One region of the Agrobacterium sp. LEGMi-208b genome, then DNA from elsewhere that is predicted to be linked to it. Evidence: riboswitches for the same ligand, from Rfam matches in the RefSeq annotation. Region 1 holds a riboswitch; each other region holds the start of a gene.
What was found. Region 1 has a riboswitch for thiamine pyrophosphate ahead of thiC (phosphomethylpyrimidine synthase ThiC). Riboswitches for the same ligand answer to the same signal wherever they lie in the genome.
Positions count from the first base shown of each region.

Region 2: another riboswitch for thiamine pyrophosphate. It lies ahead of AC5YUO_RS16145 (ABC transporter permease); the one in region 1 lies ahead of thiC (phosphomethylpyrimidine synthase ThiC).
Region 3: another riboswitch for thiamine pyrophosphate. It lies ahead of thiB (thiamine ABC transporter substrate binding subunit); the one in region 1 lies ahead of thiC (phosphomethylpyrimidine synthase ThiC).

Region 1 covers NZ_CM183445.1:1,917,368-1,923,848, reverse strand. Annotated here, with positions in the region: gene AC5YUO_RS09345 (P1 family peptidase) at 1-62, opposite strand, end outside; gene AC5YUO_RS09340 (thiazole synthase) at 152-925, opposite strand; gene thiS (sulfur carrier protein ThiS) at 930-1,127, opposite strand; gene thiO (glycine oxidase ThiO) at 1,096-2,100, opposite strand; gene thiC (phosphomethylpyrimidine synthase ThiC) at 2,102-3,925, opposite strand; TPP riboswitch at 4,021-4,132, opposite strand; gene AC5YUO_RS09320 (acyl carrier protein) at 4,315-4,566, shown strand; gene AC5YUO_RS09315 (acyl-CoA dehydrogenase family protein) at 4,566-5,747, shown strand; gene AC5YUO_RS09310 (amino acid--[acyl-carrier-protein] ligase) at 5,752-6,481, shown strand, end outside.
Region 2 covers NZ_CM183446.1:297,782-304,262, reverse strand. Annotated here, with positions in the region: gene thiD (bifunctional hydroxymethylpyrimidine kinase/phosphomethylpyrimidine kinase) at 1-464, opposite strand, end outside; gene thiE (thiamine phosphate synthase) at 461-1,123, opposite strand; gene AC5YUO_RS16155 (hydroxyethylthiazole kinase) at 1,110-1,850, opposite strand; gene AC5YUO_RS16150 (ABC transporter substrate-binding protein) at 1,847-2,797, opposite strand; gene AC5YUO_RS16145 (ABC transporter permease) at 2,794-3,579, opposite strand; TPP riboswitch at 3,705-3,807, opposite strand; gene AC5YUO_RS16140 (TadE/TadG family type IV pilus assembly protein) at 3,993-5,318, shown strand; gene AC5YUO_RS16135 (pilus assembly protein TadG-related protein) at 5,504-6,481, shown strand, end outside.
Region 3 covers NZ_CM183445.1:1,758,457-1,764,937, reverse strand. Annotated here, with positions in the region: gene AC5YUO_RS08630 (M48 family metalloprotease) at 1-66, opposite strand, end outside; gene AC5YUO_RS08625 (thiamine ABC transporter ATP-binding protein) at 374-1,090, opposite strand; gene thiP (thiamine/thiamine pyrophosphate ABC transporter permease ThiP) at 1,087-2,712, opposite strand; gene thiB (thiamine ABC transporter substrate binding subunit) at 2,732-3,745, opposite strand; TPP riboswitch at 3,784-3,894, opposite strand; gene AC5YUO_RS08610 (VOC family protein) at 3,940-4,332, opposite strand; gene AC5YUO_RS08605 (ABC-F family ATP-binding cassette domain-containing protein) at 4,431-6,257, opposite strand; gene AC5YUO_RS08600 (thiamine diphosphokinase) at 6,262-6,481, opposite strand, start outside.

The sequences.
Region 1 (6,481 bases):
TCGGTAACATTGCCGACCGAAACGCCGTCAATATCCGTCAGAAGATTGGTGAGTGCCGCCATGCCGCTTCCCCTTTTTTTCCGGTATCCCGCCACCATCAGGCACTGTCAACGCAAAACGTGACGGGCCTGATGTCGGCGACAAGCCGTAATCAGGAAAAAACGGCGGTTCCGATCACGGGCGTCGAGGGAACGGCCATGTCCCTCGGTTCCAGCGGCCCGGAGAGATATGCCTGGTGGCCAGCCTCTATGGCCCGGGCAAAGGCCTCCGCCATGCCGACCGGGTCTCCCGCGCCCGCCACCGCCGTGTTGAGCAGAACGGCATCGTATCCGAGCTCCATCACCGTGACCGCATGCGACGGGCGGCCGATACCGGCATCGACAATCAAGGGCACATCCGGAAAACGCGCCCGCATGGATTTCAGCGCCGTCAGATTGAGCGGTCCCATGGCGCTGCCGATCGGTGCGCACCAGGGCATTAATACCCTGCAACCCGCCTCAAGCAGCTTTTCGGCGACGACCAGATCGTCGGTCGTATAGGGAAAGACCTCAAAACCATCGTCACAGAGAATTTTCGCCGCTTCGACAAGTGCGAAGACATCAGGCTGCAACGTGTCATGGTGGCCGATGACCTCCAGCTTGATCCAGTCGGTGCGGAACACCTCACGGGCCATCTTTGCCGTCAGCACCGCTTCCTTGACCGTGTGGCAACCGGCGGTATTGGGCAGAATGTGGCGATCCAGCTCGCGGATCAGTTCGAAAAACTGACCGCCTTTCTTGCCGCCCGCCGTTTCCCGGCGCAGCGAAATCGTCAGAATATCCGTGTTGCTCGCCCGCACCGCATCGGCAAGCACGGCGGGAGATGGATAGCGCGCCGTGCCGAGGAGAAGACGGGACGAGACCTCACGACCATAAAGCGTCAGCATGGTTTCAGCCTCCCTGCATCGGCGAAAGGATTTCGATACGGTCGAAAGCCTTCAGCTTATAATCGGCACGCTCTTCCGAATGCACCAGATCGCCGTTTACCGCCGTCGCCAGCCACTCACCCTCGTATTCGAGGCTGGCGAGCAGGCCGGCCAGCGTCTCGGCGGCGAGATCAAGCTCGTCGCCATTCACCAGAAGTTTCATGATCCTTTTCCTTTTTAGAGAGTGTTTGGCAGACGATTTCAGCCGCCTGCCGCGCCATCGCCGGCGACAGCAGAAAACCGTGCCGGTGCGCGCCGTTGATGAAAATGGTCCTGCCATCCTGCGTGACATCAGGCAGATTATCTGGATAGGCGGGACGCACCCCCGTGCCGGTCTCGATGATTTCCGCCTCCGCAAAGGCCGGATGCACGGCATAGGCGGCATTCAGGAATTCCATCATCGAGCGGGCGGAAATGGCGCCCGCATCCTCGGTTTCGATCATCGTTGCGCCCACCATGAAACGACCGGGCTCGCGCGGCACGATGTAAAGCGGAATGCGCGGATGCAGCAGCCGGACGGGACGAGAAAGAGAAACCTCCCGCGTGCCGAGATAGAGCATCTCCCCCCGCACACCGCGAAGGCTGGAAATCGTTCCCACCGCCGCAGGCCCGGTGCAATCCACGACCCGGTCGAACGGCTGTTCGTCCAGCGGAGTACCCATGTGGAACCGCACACCCATGAGGCAAAGCCGCTCATATAGCGATTGCAGCGCGAGGCGCGGATCGAGATGCCCTTCGTCCGAGAAATAAAGTCCGGACCTGAAGCGACCGGCAAGATCGGGCTCCAGACCGGCGATTTCGCCCTCATCCACCCAGCGATACCCGCTGGTCCGCGAGGCGAAACGGGATAGCTCCGCCTTGTCACGGGCGGGTGCGACGACCAGCGTGCCGTTGCGGACCACAAGACCGGGGACCGCTGCATCCCACCAGTCGAGCGCCGCCTGGCCGAGCGTCAGAACCGCCGCTTCCGCATTTTCGCGCTCGCACCAGGGCGCCAGCATGCCACCCGCATACCACGATGCGCCGCGAGAGGGTTCGGCATTGCGCTCGCAAACCTCGACGCTAATGTCGTTCCCCGCCAGTTCGAAGGCCGCCGTCAGGCCGGCGACCCCCGTTCCCTTGATGAGAACACGCATGTTATTCGGCACTCGCGGACGTCGAAAGCGGCATGTAAAGCTCGCCGCCTTCCTTGAAGCGTGCGGCCATGGCCTCCAGCCCCTCCTTCTGCGCCTCGGCGCGGATATCGTGGGAAATCCGCATCGAGCAGAATTTCGGCCCGCACATGGAGCAGAAATGCGCGACCTTGTGCGCCTCCTTCGGCAAGGTCTCGTCGTGGAAGGAACGCGCCGTATCCGGGTCGAGCGACAGGTTGAACTGGTCTTCCCAGCGGAACTCGAACCTTGCGCGCGACAGCGCATCGTCCCGCACCTGCGCAGCCGGATGGCCCTTGGCAAGATCGGCGGCATGAGCGGCGATCTTGTAGGTGATAACGCCAACCTTCACGTCGTTACGATCCGGCAGGCCAAGATGTTCCTTCGGCGTGACGTAGCAGAGCATCGCCGTACCGAACCAGCCGATCATCGCCGCCCCGATGCCTGAGGTGATATGGTCGTAACCGGGCGCGATATCTGTCGTGAGCGGCCCAAGCGTGTAGAAGGGCGCCTCGCCGCAGGTCTTCAGCTGCTTGTCCATATTCTCCTTGATCTTGTGCATCGGCACATGGCCGGGGCCTTCGATCATCACCTGGCAATCTTTTGCCCAGGCGATTTGCGTCAACTCGCCCAGCGTCTCCAGCTCGGCGAACTGCGCCGCATCATTGGCGTCGGCAATCGAGCCGGGCCTGAGGCCGTCACCCAGCGAGAAGGAGACGTCATAAGCGCGGCAGATATCGCAAATCTCCTCGAAATGCTCATAGAGGAAACTTTCCTTGTGGTGATGCAGACACCACTTGGCCATGATCGACCCGCCGCGCGAGACGATGCCGGTGACGCGGTTGACGGTGAGCGGAATATAATGCAGCCGCACACCGGCATGAATGGTGAAATAGTCGACGCCCTGTTCCGCCTGCTCAATCAGCGTATCGCGGAACACGTCCCAGTTGAGATCCTCGGCAATGCCGTTCACCTTCTCCAGCGCCTGATAAAGCGGCACCGTGCCGATCGGCACCGGCGAATTGCGGATGATCCATTCGCGGATATTGTGAATGTTGCGCCCGGTCGAAAGGTCCATGACGGTATCGGCACCCCAGCGGATCGCCCAGACCATCTTCTCCACCTCTTCCGCCATGGAGGAGGTGACGGCGGAATTGCCGATATTGGCGTTGATCTTGACCAGAAAATTGCGGCCGATGATCATCGGCTCAAGTTCCGGGTGGTTGATGTTGGCGGGAATGATGGCGCGACCCGAGGCCACTTCCTGACGCACGAATTCCGCCGTGACATAATCAGGGATATGCGCGCCGAAACTCTCGCCGTCACGCGCAAGCTTTTCCTTCGCGGCCTCGCGTCCGAGATTTTCGCGGATGGCGATGAATTCCATTTCCGGCGTGATGATGCCCGCCCGCGCATAGGCAAGCTGCGTCACCGCCTTGCCCGCCGTCGCTTTAAGCGGCTGGTGGCGCACGCCAAATTCCGGCGTCAGCCGCTCGCCGGTGGCAAAGCCGTTATCCTCCGGTTTGACGTGCCGGCCCTCATAAGCCTCGACATCGCCGCGCGCCACGACCCAGTCGTGACGCAGTCGCGGCAGACCCTTTTCAATCAGAACGGGATGGGTCGGATCGGTATAGGGGCCGGAGGAATCATAGACCGTCACCGGCGGTTCGCCCGCCGTCGGGTGCACCGCGATCTCGCGCATCGGCACGCGAATATGCGGATGAAGGATTCCCGGTTTATGGATTTTCGTGGAGGCGGCATGCGGTCCGGTGGTAACCGACAGCGGGATAGTCTTGGCAGCGATATTCATCTTGAGGCTCCAAAGTTTGACTGTGGAGACCCAGTTCGAGCCGGAATGATGGAAAATACCGAAGTGCCGATACGCGGCGCCATGCGCCCGCCCGACATCAGGTCTTTGCACCGTCCCTACGCCAGTATGAACTGGATCAGGTTCAACGGGTCACTGCGCATGAAAGCAGAATCTCAGCCCCTTGACGGGACACCCCTGGTGAATGGCCACAGCAAAAGACACCACCCGGCTTTTGTCAAGGCCGCTCATCAACGCTTGGCAAAGGTGCGGGAATGGCGCATGCTGCCGTTAGTTGTAATTAACCTAACGGTTTAGGTGAATATTATCGTTTGCGGCATAACGATAAGCACAAACCTTCCTAGTGTTGATTTCATTGGAGATACGTCGGAATGAATGCGACTATTCGTGAAATACTGGCAAAATTCGGCCAGCTTCCCACCCCTGTCGATACGATTGCAGATGAAGCCGATCTTTATGCAGCGGGCCTGTCTTCCTTTGCGTCGGTGCAATTGATGCTGGGTATTGAAGAAGCTTTCGATATCGAATTCCCGGACAATCTGCTGAACCGCAAGTCCTTTGCGAGCATCAGGGCGATTGAAGACACCGTTAAGCTCATTCTGGATGGTAAAGAGGCAGCCTGATGAACGTGACCGTGGCGCCGCAGGATGAAACGCTGTCCGCGCGCGCGGGCCGTGTCGCGATCATTGCCGCAAAGCATGCGGATGAGGTGGATGTCACCGGCCGCTTCCCGCAGGAAGCCGTCGATGCCTTGCGGCAGGAACGTCTGCTCGGCATTCAGGTGCCCTCCTCGCTCGGCGGCGAAGGCGCCTCCGTTCAGGAGATCGCCGACATCTGCGCCCGGCTCGGCCAGGCCTGTTCGGCAACCGCGATGATTTTCGCCATGCACCACATCAAGCTGTCCAGCCTGGTGGAGCACGGCGTGGAGAGCAGCTGGCATCCGGGCTTCATGCGCCGCGTTGCCGGCGAACAGCTTCTGCTCGGCTCCGCCACCACCGAAGGCGGCATCGGCGGCAATCTGCGCAACTCCATCTGCGCGATCGAAGTCGAAGGCGATAACTGCCGGCTGGAAAAGGATGCCACCGTCATTTCCTATGGCAGCAATGCCGATGCGATCCTCATCACCTCGCGCGCCCACAAGGATGCCGCGCCCGCCGATCAGGTGATGACCGTATTCCTGAAAAACCAGTATACGCTCGAGAAGACCCATGTCTGGGATACGCTCGGCATGCGTGGCACCTGTTCGGATGGCTTCCTGTTCCGCGGCGAAGCGCCGGCGGTACAGATTTTCCCGAAACCTTTCGCGGAAATCGCCGCGCAATCCATGCTTGCAAGCTCGCATCTCCTGTGGAGCGCCGTCTGGTACGGTATTGCCTCCGACGCGGTGCTGCGTGCGCAATCCTTCGTCAGGGCCGCGGCCCGCAAATCACCCGGCACCGCCCCTCCGGGCGCGATCCGCCTTGCCGAGGTTTCCACCAAGCTGCAGGTGGTCAAATCCAACATCATCGCCGGCATCAAGGCTTACGAGGATACCAAGAGTGATCCCGAAAAACTGATGTCGATGGCCTTTGCCGTTGCCATGAACAATGTGAAGATCTGCTCTTCGGAAACCATTCTTGAGATCATCGATCATGCCATGCTGGTCTGCGGCATCATGGGCTACAAGAACGGTACGCCCTATAGCCTCGGCCGGCACCTGCGCGACGCGCATTCCGCCCGGCTGATGATTTCCAACGACCGTATTCTCGGCAATTCTGCCAATCTCCTGCTGGTTCACAAGCAGGACACCAGCCTCTTGGGATAAGACCATGGACATGCAAACATCGTTTCTCGATCGACTGTTCGAAGAAGGCCTGCTGATTGAAACGGGTGTGGACGGTCTTTATGGACGCAGCGGCCAGTTCGAGGATGTGATTGCCGCATTCGAGCGGCTGATCGACCGCACCGGTGGCGCCGATGGCGCCGAAGCGATCCGCTTTCCGCCCGGCATCAACCGTGCCTATTTCGAAAAGAGCGGTTACATGAAGAGCTTCCCGCAGCTCGCCGGCACTGTCCATTCCTTCTGCGGCTGCGAACTCGACCATGTCAGCCTGCTGAAGACCATGGATGAGGGCGGCGACTGGACCAAGGACCAGAAAGCCACCGACATCGTGCTGACGCCGGCGGCCTGCTATCCGCTTTACCCGACGATTGCCAAGCGTGGCGCCCTTCCTGCCGGCGGCGGTCTTTATGACATCCAGTCCTATTGCTTCCGCCATGAGCCTTCCAAGGATCCGGCCCGCCAGCAGCTTTTCCGCATGCGCGAATATGTCTGCATGGGCACCGAGTCCGACGTCACCGAATTCCGCCAGACCTGGATGGATCGCGGTGTGGAGATGATGAAAGCAGTCGGGCTCGACGTCACCATCGATATCGCCAACGATCCCTTCTTCGGCCGCGCCGGCAAGATGCTCGCCAACAACCAGCGCGACCAGAACCTGAAATTCGAGCTCTTGATCCCGGTCACGTCAGCGACCAGCCCGACGGCCTGCATGAGCT
Region 2 (6,481 bases), on a different replicon from region 1:
TCCGTCTCCGTCTCCGCAATCGGCGTACCGGTCAGCAGCGCCGCTTCCGGCAGGTTCGGCGTGACGATGGTGGCGAGCGGCAGCAAGTCGCGCCGCAATGTCTCGATGGCATCCTCATGCAGCAGCCTGTCACCTGACGTCGCCACCATGACCGGATCGAGCACCACCGGCTGCGGTTGCTGCCGAAGCCGTTCCGCGATGGCGGCGATGGTTTCGATCCGCGATACCATGCCGATTTTCACCGAATTGACGGCAAGATCGGAAAAGACGGCGTCCATCTGCGCGACGATGGTGGCGACCGAAATATCCTCCACAGCTGTCACGCCTTTGGTGTTTTGGGCGGTGATGGCGGTGATGACGCTGGCGGCATAGGCGCCGAGCGCGGAAAAGGTCTTGATGTCGGCCTGGATACCCGCGCCGCCGCCGCTGTCGGAGCCGGCAATGGTCAATGCAATTGATGTCATGGTTGTCTCGCTTTCAGCGTGGCGTCAATTGCGGCGCGGAAGTCCTTGGTTGCGCTGGCAATATCGGCCGCGCGGAAAATGGCCGAAATGACCGCGACACCATCCGCACCCGCCTCGATGACGGACGGTACACGCGCAAGATCGATACCGGCGATGGCGCCCACCGGCATATCCGGCCGCCATTCCCTCAACAGGGCGCGCAGCGTCGAAAAACCGTCGATACCGACCGGCCTGTCCGGGTTGACCTTGGAAACGGTTTCGAACACGCCGCCGATGCAGGCGTAGTCCGCGGGCATCGAGGCCGCGCGTTCCGCATCGGCGCGGTTCTTGACGGTGAGGCCGATGATCGCCTTTTCGCCGAGAATGCGCCTTGCGGTCTTGGCATCCATGTCGTCAGCGCCGAGATGTACCCCGTCCGCGCCCGAGGCGAGCGCCACATCCACCCGGTCGTTGATGACCAAAGGCACGCCGGTGCCGGTGATGGCTTCGTGAATGGCGCGGGCGTTTTCGATCATCGCCCGCGTCGAGCCGTGCTTGTCGCGATATTGCAGAATGGTGGCGCCGTTGAGTGCGGCGGCCAGAGCCAGCTCCGGCAGCGACGCGACGTCGCCAAGGCTCGCATCGACCAGCGCGTTGAGGCGGTAATCAACCTTGTTCATGCTCTATCCTCGCGTGATTTGTGATGTCCTCACCGGAAATTTCGGAAAGCGCATCCAGAAACGCCGGTTCGAAGGTGCCGGGGCCGCTGGCGTGTTTCGCGGCGAGTTCGGCGGAAACGCCGGTGACGGCAAGGGCGGAGGCCGCCGCCGTCAGCGCGTCTTTTTCCACCGCCATGAAGGCGGCGATGACGCCGCCAGAAAGGCAACCTGTTCCTGTCACCTTCGCCATCCACGGATGGCCGTTGAATATCCTGACGCTGCGGGTCTTGTCGCTTAGATGATCCACAGGCCCGGTCTCGATCCTCACCACACCAGGCACATCACCGATCAGGCTCATTTCGGCGTGATTGCCGCGCACGATCGTCGGGGAAAGTGCGATGAGTTCGCGCGCGAATGCCAGCCTTGATGGTGAATAATCGCAATGCACGGGATCGACGATCCACGGCTTGCCGGATGCATTGGCGATCTCTATCGCCAGCCGGATGACCTTGCGCCGCTCGGCATCCAGTGTGCCGAGATTGACGGTCAGCGCATCGGCCTTGGCAACGAAGCTCTCGATTTCCTCGAGCGAGGTGGTCATGGAAGGAATTCCGCCGACGACGGTGATGCCGTCGGCCGTGAATTTCTGCACCACGGTGTTCATCAGGCAATGCACGCGCGGGCGTGCCTGCCTGACTTTTTCAAGAAGTTCGGCGGCCTTTGCCGCGGTCGGACTATTGCCGGTCATGGCTGTTGCAGCTCCACGGCGATGTCGTCTGCTGCCGGCGCCTGCTTGATCAATTGCATCTCCTGCATGAAAGCGCCGAAACGGGTGTAGCGGGTGCGGTCGAGCGCCGCCGGGCGCTTGGCGAAACGCGGCAGTGTGTCGAAGAAGGCCTGCTTGTTCAGCGCATCGTCGAGGTTCGGATAAGCCTTGATGAAAAGCTGCCAGGCTTCCTGCGGGTGGTTGGTGATGAAGATCGCAGCCTGCTCCACGGCGGAGAGAAAACGTGGCAGGCGGCTGTCCTTTACGAGATCGCGATGGGTGACGAAGATCAGCTCGTCATAGGCCGGCACGCCGTGCTCCTCCGGGAAGAAGGAGCGGCCCTCATGCCCCTCGAGCTTCATCTGCGTCAGTTCGAAATTACGGAAACCGCCCAGCGTGGCATCCACCTTGCCGGCGATCAGCGACGGCGAGAGCGAAAAATTGACGTTGATCAGCTCGACATCATCCTTCGTCAGACCCTCTTTTTCCAGCATGCGCTTCAACATCGCATCCTCGAAACCGGAAACGGAAAAACCGACCTTCTTGCCCTTCAGGTCTTTCAGGCTCTTGATCGGTCCGTCGGCCAGAACGGTGACGGTGTTGAGCGGGGTCTCGACCAGCGTGCCGAAACGCACCAGCGGCAGGCCGGCATCGTGATCGAGATAAAGGTTCGGCTGGTAATGCACGCCGATATCGGCCTGTTTTGCCGAAACGAGGCGCGGTACGGCGGAGGGGTCTGCGGGCGGAACCAGTTCCACCTCCAGCCCGGCATCGGCGAAGAGGCCACGTTCCCTGGCGATCACCATCGGCGCGTGATCGGGGTTCACGAACCATTCGAGCAGGACGGTAAGCTTGTCGGCCGCCTGTGACGGCATGGGTGCGAGGACGCTAACAGCCGCGACGACGAGGGAGAGAAGAGTTCGTTTCATGGTGCCGAAAGTCTCCGTAAATATCTGAAAGGAATGGTATGTTCTGTTTCTTTGGCCCAGGGGGCGAGATTGGCTGTCGCCCGGTCGACGACAAGCCGCAGCAGCACTGCCATCACGGCGAGAATGGCCATGGCGGCGAACATGGTGTCGGTCTGCATGCGGGCATTGGACTGGACCATGACGAACCCGAGCCCTGCGGATGCGCCCACCCATTCGCCGATGACGGCGCCGAGCGGGGCGAGCGGCGCCGCCACCCGCAAGCCCGAGATCAGCGAGGGCAGCGCCAGCGGTACACGCAGCCGGGTGAGGATCTGCCAGTGGCTCGCCGCAGTCAGCGAGGCGGCGTCGAGTATGGCGCGATCCGTGCGGTTGAGGCCGTCGGTGAAAGAGGAGGCAACGGGGAAGAAGATGATGATCGCCGTCATGACCACTTTTGAAGCCATGCCGAAACCGAACCAGAGGACGAGGATGGGGGCCAGCACGAAGACCGGAAAAGCCTGCAACACCAGAACCATGGGCCAGACAAGGCGGCCGAGGCGCGGGATGGCGGCAATCGTGAAAGCGACGACAATGCCGGCGGTGATACCTGTGGCGAGCCCGAGCGCCATTTCTCCGAGTGTTACCAGCGCTTGCCCGAAAAGGAAGCCGGGCTGGCGCAGGAAAGCGCCGGCGACATCGACGGGCGATGGCAGGATATAGCGGGGCGGTGCGAACAGCCACGTGCCGGCCTGCCAGAGAAGGAGCAGAAGACCGACACCGTTCAGCGCATGGGTGGCACGCATGAGCCGGACCTCAGACGCAAACGCACCGCGTGCGAAGGGTGGAAGGTTTCAGCATCATCATTGGTCTCCAGATGTGACAATCACGGAGATCAGGCGAAGCGGAGAAGAGAAAGGGTAGCGCCTCCAAGGCGCGACAGTTCCGTTCCTACGCCGGCATGACCCGGATCAGGTTCAAGGGTCCGGCTCGTCGCCATCTCAGCACCGTCAGGTGCTCCCCTCGGAAGAGCTTGTTTTGTAGGTCAAGTTTTAAAAATGTCAACGGCCTCTGCCGACTGGTCATGCGTTGTCTATATATTACTTAAATATAGTTATTAGGTATATCGAATTTATCGACAATTAGTTATATGTATAAACTATATCGCAAGATCATCCGAGTAAATGTCGTCCGCAGCCAAAGAAGGTCGGGGACGAAATTGAAAAGCATCTGGCGGGACAAGTCTGGAAACTTTGCCATTCTCAGCGCTCTGTTGATGATACCGATCATCGGATCCGCCGGTGTTGCGCTTGATGTCGTGCGAGGCATGAGCGTGAAATCCGATCTTCAGATGGCAGCGGACTCTGCGGCTCTGGCCGTGGTTGCGGAAAGTTCGGCCAGTGCTCAGGCCGCAAGGCGAATGGCAAGCGATGGCGTCATTTCGGTCGGCAAGGAAGAGGCGGAGGCTTTTTTTCACAGCAACCAGCGAGGAAACCCGGAATATCGCCTATTGGCGCTCGATGTACAGGTGAAGAAGAATGGCACTGTGATCGAATCGTCAGTGAGTTTTACAGCTTCGCTTAATACGACGCTCTCCAGGGTATTGGGAAAGAATTTCCTTACTGTTTCCGGCAGTGCAACTGCCAAATATGAAACGGAAACCTATACCGATTTCTATTTGCTGCTCGATAACTCGCCTTCCATGGGCGTCGGCGCAACGCCCGCCGATGTGGCAACAATGAAAAAGGCGATCGGATGCGCTTTCGCCTGCCATCTCTCATTGGCAGACGGTTCGTCCGATCCCAACAGCACCTATTTCCGGCTCAGAAATAAAGACCCGAAGGCCAAGGGTTACATCAACGCGACGACGCGCATTGATGTGGTCGCAAAGGCGACCGCGAGCTTGATGGACACGGCTGAGGACACGCGCAAAAAAAGAGATCAGTATCGCATTGCTGTTTACACTTTCGGAAAGACGGCAGACGATGCCTTTCCCGATAAAGACCTCCAGGAGGTGGTGTCGCGCACGTCGGATTTGCAGGCGGCCAAGAAGAAGGTCGGCGAAATTGAACTGATGTCAGTTCCCGGCCATGGATACAATCTCGATCAGCACACCAATTTTGATCGCGCGCTGACGAAGATCACAGCAAAAATGGGAGAATCGGGGAATGGCGCCAGTTCTGCTACCCCTGAGAAAATCGTATTCTTTGTGTCGGATGGTGTGGCCGATAGCCAAAAGCCCAAGAAATGTACAAAGCCAGTAATCTGGAATGGGCGATGTCAGGAACCCGTGGACACCAAGCTGTGCGACGACCTCAAAAAACAAGGTTTCCGTATCGCCGTGCTTTACACCACCTATCTGCCGCTTCCCGGCAATCAGCACTACGATAAATGGATCGCCCCGTTCCAGTCGGAAATCGGCACGCGCATGCAGCAATGCGCCTCCCCGGGCCTGTTCTTCGAAGTCAGCCCCTCGCAGGGTATCAGCGAAGCGATGTCGGCGCTGTTCAAGAAGGCGATCAGCACGCCGCGCCTGACGAGTTGAAGCTTGTGCCCGAAAGCGGTTCAAAGCGCTGTCCATGCCTGCCGCTGGCGTGACGGAAAACATTTTTCGATCGGAATATTAGTTATTCTGGAAATTAGATTTATCGAAAATTAGTTATCCATTGAAACTGACTTTCAACAGTATTTGGCTAAGTCTCGTCTCCGGCAGGGTTCCGGGGGGCGAATTTGAAGAATATCTGGCAGGACAAATCAGGGAATTTCGGCATTCTCAGTGCCTTGTTGATGGTGCCGCTGATTGGCGTCGCTGGCGTGGCGCTTGATGTGACGCATGGCATGGCGATCAAATCGGACCTGCAGATGGCAGCGGATGCTGCGGCGCTTGCGGTCGTTGCCGATACGTCGGCGAGTGTTCACAAGGCGAAGGAAATGTCGGGAGATGGCGAAGTTACGCTTGGCGGTGATGAAGCCTCCGCCTTCTTCGACGCTAACAAGCGGGCCAATTCCGACTACAAGCTCCTGTCTCTCAACGTGTCGGTGATCAAGCGCGGCAACGCCATCGAATCCTCCGTCGACTTCAAGGCATCGGTCGCAACGACGCTATCGCAGATCCTCGGAAAAGACCTCATCACCGTTTCGGGCAGGGCGACGGCCAAATACGAGACGGAGACCTTCAGCGACTTCTATGTCCTGCTCGATAACACCCCTTCGATGGGTGTCGGCGCCACGCCGACCGATGTTGCCACCATGGTTGCAAATACGAGCGACAAATGCGCTTTCGCCTGTCACATCGTCAAAGACGGGGTGGTGGATACGAACAGCTATTATTACAAGGCAAAGAAGCTCGGAGTGACGACGCGCATCAATGTGGTTGCGCAGGCCACGGCGAGCCTGATGGATACCGCGAAGTCCACGCGGAAAAGCAGCAATCAATATCGTATGGCGGTCTATACCTTCGGGGAGAAGGCGGAAGATACGAAGCTGCTCGAAGTCGTTCCCCTGACATCGGATCTCGCCACCGCGAAGAAAAAAGCGGGTGAAGTTGACCTGATGTCCATTCCCTATCAGGGCTATAACAACGACCAGCAGACCGATTTCGACCGGGCGCTGACCCAGATTGGCGACAGGATCGGCTCTTCGGGCACGGGTGCGAGTTCTGCAAGCCCGGAGAAGATCATCTTCTTCGTTTCAGATGGTGTCGGCGAT
Region 3 (6,481 bases), 160 kb from region 1:
GAAGAGAGACTGGCACGACGACAGGAACACCGCAGACGCGGTCAGCACGGAACAGGCGGCAGCCATCCTGCCCGAACGGCGAAGGCCTGAACGGGAGAAGAGCCTCCACTGTGCAGTCATGCTATTTCTCATTCTCTATGCCTGCCCCTAACGTTCCTGATCATCCGTTAATTGCAGACCAGAATAACAGATTCGCCCCAACGGGCGATGAATGCCAAAACGGTAAAAACGATCCATCAAGTCCGGATTATTCCTGAAGAACGCAATAATTCCCATCTTTTCTCGGGCAACAACTTGAAACTGGCAAGTGCAAATTAGCGCCATTGAAGTCATCTAAAGCGATTGCCAGCGGCACACGTCGAAAATAAGGCGATCACCCGTTCAGAAAACTGTCCACCGCCTTCACATTTTGTGTGGCGAAGAAATCTGCGGTCGGGCCGGTATAGACAACACGGCCGCGTTCAAGAAAAACCACCTGCTGCGCCAGCTTTTTTATGTCGTCGGGGTGATGCGTGACAATAATCACCGTGTTTTTTGTTTCTCCATGCAAGTCGAGAAGCAGGGACGTCATACCCGCCCGCAATCCCGGATCGAGTGCCGCAAAAGGCTCATCGAGCAGCATGACCGGTTTTTTCCTGACCAGCGCGCGCGCCAGCGCCGCCCTCTGCCTTTCTCCGCCGGAAAGCGTGCCTGGCAAGCGCTTGTCGAAACCCGCAAGCCCGACACGAACGAGGGCCTTCTCGATCCGTTCCCGGTCTTCCACCCGCAATTTCAGCCCGGGGCTGACACCCAGAGCGACATTGGTGAAAATATCGAGATGCGCAAAAAGATTATTGTCCTGAAAGATCGATGAGACCGGTCTTTCCGAAGGATCGAGCGCAGTCACGTCCTGTCCGCCGATCATGACGCGGCCGGAATCCGGCGCCTCGAAACCGGCGACGAGGTTGAGAAGCGTCGACTTGCCCGAACCGGACGCGCCGACGACGGCGGTTATCCGGCTTTGTGGGAATGTGCAATCGAGGTCGAAATCCTGTGTTCCAAGCCGCAGCCTGACCTTGTCCAGCTCAACGGCAAAATCATCGCCTGTCATATGCTCGCCCTTGCTGGTTGGGATTGCCGTGAAACGCCGCCTGCGGCAAGCAGCAGGCAGATGATGCCGAGAAGGAAGGCATAACCGGCGGCGTCATTGGTGCGATAGCTGCCCATATTGCTATAAACCAGCCATGGCAAGGTGACGAAATTTTCCGACCCGAACAGGGCAACCGCGCCTAAATCGCCAAGAGACAGGGCCATGGCAAAGGAAAACGCCATGGCCAGCGGCCGCCACAGAACCGGTAGATCGGCGAACCGCAATCGCGTCAAGCCCTGAAGCCCCAGACTGGCGGAAAGCCGGCCGGTGCGCAAAAAATGACTGGTGAAAGCCGGCTCCAGAACCCGCATGGAAAGCGGCAAAGCCATCAGCATATTGATAAGCGCCACGAGGACGGGCGCATAGAAGCTGACATCGCCGAAGACCCGCAATAGAAGGAACCACCCGCTTCCCAACACCACAGGCGGCACCAAAAGCACCAGCGAAGACCCTGCCCCAAGCAGAGCGGAGAGGAAGCGCAGTGGTTTCCCCGCCTGCCGTCTGGAGCCTATCTCCTGCCGTGCGCCGATGATCGCCATGCAGCAGAGCACGACAAGGGCTGCGGAGAGAAGGGCGATTGCAAGACTGGTCGCCGCCGCGCGCAGGAAAATCGGCGCGGACAAAAGACGCGGCAGATCGGCCCTCAAGCCCGAGACGGCTATGGCGACAAGCGGCAGGCCGATCAGCAGAATTACGAAAACGATTGCCGCGCCATCCCAGAGGCGGGCGCCAATGCCCTTGCCATCAAAACGGTGATGGGAACGACCGAGCGACGGAATTTCCGCTTCGGGCGACGGTAAAAAAGCGAGAAGTCCGAGCAGGATTGCGGTGAGGGCAATCTGCAGAACCGAAAGCGCAATCGCCCGCTGCGGATCGAAATCGAACCGCAGCGCCTGATAGATCGCGACCTCCAGCGTCGTGGCCGCCGGCCCGCCACCCAACAAAAGAACGAGCGTGAAGCTGGTAGCGCACAGCATGAAAACAAGCCCGGCAATGCCGGGAACGAGACGCGCGACTGCCGGCCATTCGATAAAACGGAAAATCGAAACCGGCCCCATGCCGAGGCTCGCCGCCATGCGCCAATATTCACCCGGAATACGCTCCAGCCCGGCGAGCATCAACCGGACCGAAAGCGGCAGATTGAAAAACACATGGGCGATGAGGATGCCGGAAAGGCCATAAATGCTGAAAGGCTCATTCGCCCCGGCAAAAACCAGGGCCGTATTCAAAACACCCTGCCTGCCCCAGATGGTGATGATGCCGAAGGCGCCGACGATGACAGGCAGACCCATCGGCACCGCCATCAGCCTGATGATCCAGATCCTTCCCGGAAATACGCGTCGCCGGCCAAGCGCCAGCGCCACTGGCAGGCCGAGGACAATAGAAAGAACAGTGGAAAGCGTTGCCTGATAAAGCGTGAAGCGCAGGATGCGCAGCGTATAGGCATCCATTATACCGGCCGCGGACGCACCGGCATCAAAGGACAGGAGAGCTGCAACGGCGAGCGCCATGAACAGGAAAACGGCGGCAAAAGCCGCCGTTCCGAAAATGATCGACCGCCGGTAATCACGACGCAGCATCATGCGCGGGTGTGCCTCTTCCTCAATTCATGCTCATGGCGGCAAGCCATTCATCGATCCATGCCTTGCGGTTCTTCGCCACCTCTTCCGGATCCATCAGGAAAGTCTTCTGCGGCACGACGAGTTTGGAAAACGCCTCCGGCAAGGGCTTCGAGGTTGCCGCAACCGGCATCATCCAGTTGTTTTCCGGAATGGCATCCTGAAAACCCGATGTCAGCGTGAAAGCGAGGAATTGCTTTGCCAGTTCCTTATGCGGTGCATTTTTAAGGAGACCGGAAACCTCGATCTGGATGTAATGCCCTTCGGAAAAGGCGGCGGCCTGATAACGATCCGTCTTTTCCGCGACCATGTGATAGGCGGGCGAGGTGGTGTAGGAGAGCACCATCGGCACCTCCCCCTTGGTGAAAAGGCCATAGGATTCCGACCAGCCCGGCGTAACGGTGAGAATACGCTTCCTGAGCTTTTCCCAGGCTTCCGGCGCCTTGTCGCCATAAACCGATTTCACCCACAGCAGCAGGCCCAGACCCGGCGTGGAGGTGCGCGGGTCCTGAATGGCGATCTTCTGCGCGGCGTCGCCTTCAACGAGGTCCTTAAGGCTCGTCGGCGGATTCTTCACCGTCTGCGTGTCGTAGATGACGGCGAAATGACCGTAATCATAGGGAACGAAAACATCGTCCTTGTATCCGCCCGGCACCTTGGCCGCCGATGCATCGATGCCGCTGGCATCGAATAGACCGGTCTGTTTTGCTTCCGCGACAAGATTGGTGTCGAGACCGACGACGACATCCGCCTTGGACCCCGCCCCTTCAAGCTTCAGGCGATTGAGTAGCGCCACACCATCGGCCACGCCGACGAAATTGACCGTGCAATTACAAACCTTCTCGAAGGCCTCCTTCACCTTGGGACCGGGACCCCATTCGGAAACGAAGCTTTCATAGGTGTAGACGGTCAGTTCCTGCCTGTCCTGTGCGACGGCAAGACCGGGCAGAAACAGCGAAGCGGCAACGAGGGAATTCAGGAAAAGACGACGGCGCACGGGTATCTCCTCAAAAATCGATAGGGAAATAGCCGCCTGCGTTAAAGCCGTCTAATCCCTCCGCCGGTATGAACCGGATCAGGTTCTTCGGGTTGGCAAGCCTCTCAGCCTTTTGCGTCCAAGCACAAAAGACACCCCGTTAGATCAAGATGATGGTGTAGTCCCGCCGTCCCTGATTGGCAAGATGGCCGAGGTCAGCCCTGCTCCGTCATATGCACCAGTTCCCAGACATGCCCATCGGGATCCTGAAAGCTGCCGGCATACATGAAACCATGGTCCTGAACGGGCTTCCAGCCGCTACCGCCGGAGGCAAGCGCGGTGGCGATCATCCGGTCGATTTCCTCGCGGCTTCCCGCAGAAAGACAGGTCAGAACTTCGGTGGTGCGCGTCGCGTCGGCAATATCGCCGTTGATGAAATCACGGAACCGCCCCTCCTGGAGAAGCATCACGAAGATGTTTTCCTCAACGATCATGCAGAGCGTGCGGTCATCCGAATATTCCGGGTTGAAGCTGAAACCGAGAGCCGTGAAGAAGTTCCTTGATGTCTCGATATTCTTGACCGGCAGATTGACGAAAATCATGCGCATTTTCACAACTCCTCCAAACGAACGCCGGCATAGAACGGCAATTCCGCTTTTCTGTCAAAGGCCGAAGCAGGACCGGTCAAACGAGAGCCCGATTGCCTTCAGCCCTCCAGTTCCTCGCGCAACATCTCCAGTTCCAGCCATTCTTCTTCCATGGCCTCCAGCTTGTCGCGCAGCTTCGACATTTCCTGCGCCAGCGTGTTGAAGGCATTCGGGTCCTTGGTGAAAAGCTCAGGGTCGGCCATGCGCTGCTCGCGTTTTGCGATTTCGCTTTGCGCCTTTTCCATCTCCTTAGGCAGATTTTCGAGCGCGAATTTCTGCTTGAAGGAAAGCTTGCCCTTGGCCTTTGAAGGATCCTGCGATGGGGAGGCCGAAGGTGCGGCCTTCGCCTTTTCCTGTTTTTCCGCCTTGCGTTTTTCTTCCGCAGCACCCTTGCGCTGCGCCATCATGTCCGAATAACCACCGGCATATTCAATCCATCGACCATCCGGCTCGTCCGGATTGACGGGCGCGATGGTGGAAGTGACGGTGCGGTCGAGAAAATCGCGGTCGTGGCTGACGAGAATGACGGTGCCGGAAAAGCCCGCGACGATTTCCTGCAAAAGATCGAGCGTTTCGATATCGAGATCGTTGGTCGGCTCGTCAAGGATCAGAAGATTGGTCGGCCGCGCCAGAATGCGCGCCAGAATGAGACGCGCGCGCTCGCCGCCGGAAAGGTTGCGGATCGGCGTGCGGGCCTGTTCCGGCTGGAACAGGAAATCCTTCATATAGCCGGTAACATGCTTCAGTTCGCCATTGACCAGCAGGTTTTCACCCCGGCCATCAGTCAGATAATGCGCCAGCGTATCGTTGGGATTGAGATCTTCGCGCTTCTGGTCGAGCGTCGCGATCTCCAGATTGGTGCCGAGCTTCACCGTGCCGCTATCGGGCTCCAATTGACCGGTGAGCATCTTCAGAAGCGTCGTTTTACCGGCGCCGTTCGGACCGACGAAACCGATGCAATCGCCGCGATGGACGCGCAGCGAAAACGGCGCGACGATCACCCGCTCGCCGTAAGCCTTGGTGATGGCCTCGGCCTCGATGACCAGCTTGCCGGATTCGCGCCCTTCGGTGACGGTCGCCTGCACCGTGCCCTGCGGTCCCTTGTGGCCGCGATATTCGGCACGCATCGCCTGAAGCTCGCCGACGCGACGCATATTGCGCTTGCGCCTTGCGGTCACGCCGTAGCGCATCCAGTGTTCTTCGCGCTCGATGGCCTTGCCGAGCTTGTGCTGCTCCAGCTCTTCCTCTTCCAGCACCTTGTCGCGCCATTCCTCGAAATGGGCGAAACCGCGATTGAGACGACGGGACTGGCCACGGTCGAGCCAGACGGTCGAAGTCGAAACCTTCTCCAGAAAACGGCGGTCATGCGAGATCAACACCAGGGCACTGCGCGTCTGCTGCAACTCGCTTTCAAGCCATTCGATGGTCGGCAGATCGAGATGGTTGGTCGGTTCGTCCAGCATCAGGATATCGGGTTCCGGCGCCATCACGCGGGCAAGGGCCGCACGTCGCGCCTCACCGCCGGAAAGGCTTGCAGGGTGCTCCTGCCCGGTGAGGCCAAGATGCTCGAGAAGATAGGTGACGCGATAGGGATCGTCACCGGGTCCGAGCCCCGCTTCGGCATAGGCCTGAACGGTGTCGTAACCGGCAAAATCCGGCGCCTGCTCCAGATAACGGATGGTGGCGGCCGGATGCCGGAAAACCTCGCCCGACTGCGCCTCGACGAGACCCGCAGCGATCTTCATCAGCGTCGACTTGCCCGAACCGTTGCGCCCGACGAGGCAGATGCGGTCGCCCGGTTCCACCTGGAGATTGGCGCCATCGAGCAGCGGGGTCACGCCGAAGGTCAGCTTGATGTCATCGAGTTTCAAAATTGGGGGTGCCAAGGCGTCAGGCTCCGGTCAGATCATAGGGGCGGGCGAGCACGATGGCTTTTCCGCTTTTCAGCGAGAAATGCACGGGGCCGCCATTCGCGACATTGGAAATAGTGCGGGACGAACCGAAAGCAAGCGCGAAATCCGTCAGCGGATAACGCACATTGCCGATATCGAGCCCCGCAAGGGCGGTTAGTCCGGCAACGGAAAACAGCGAAGCGGGCGGCAGATCGATA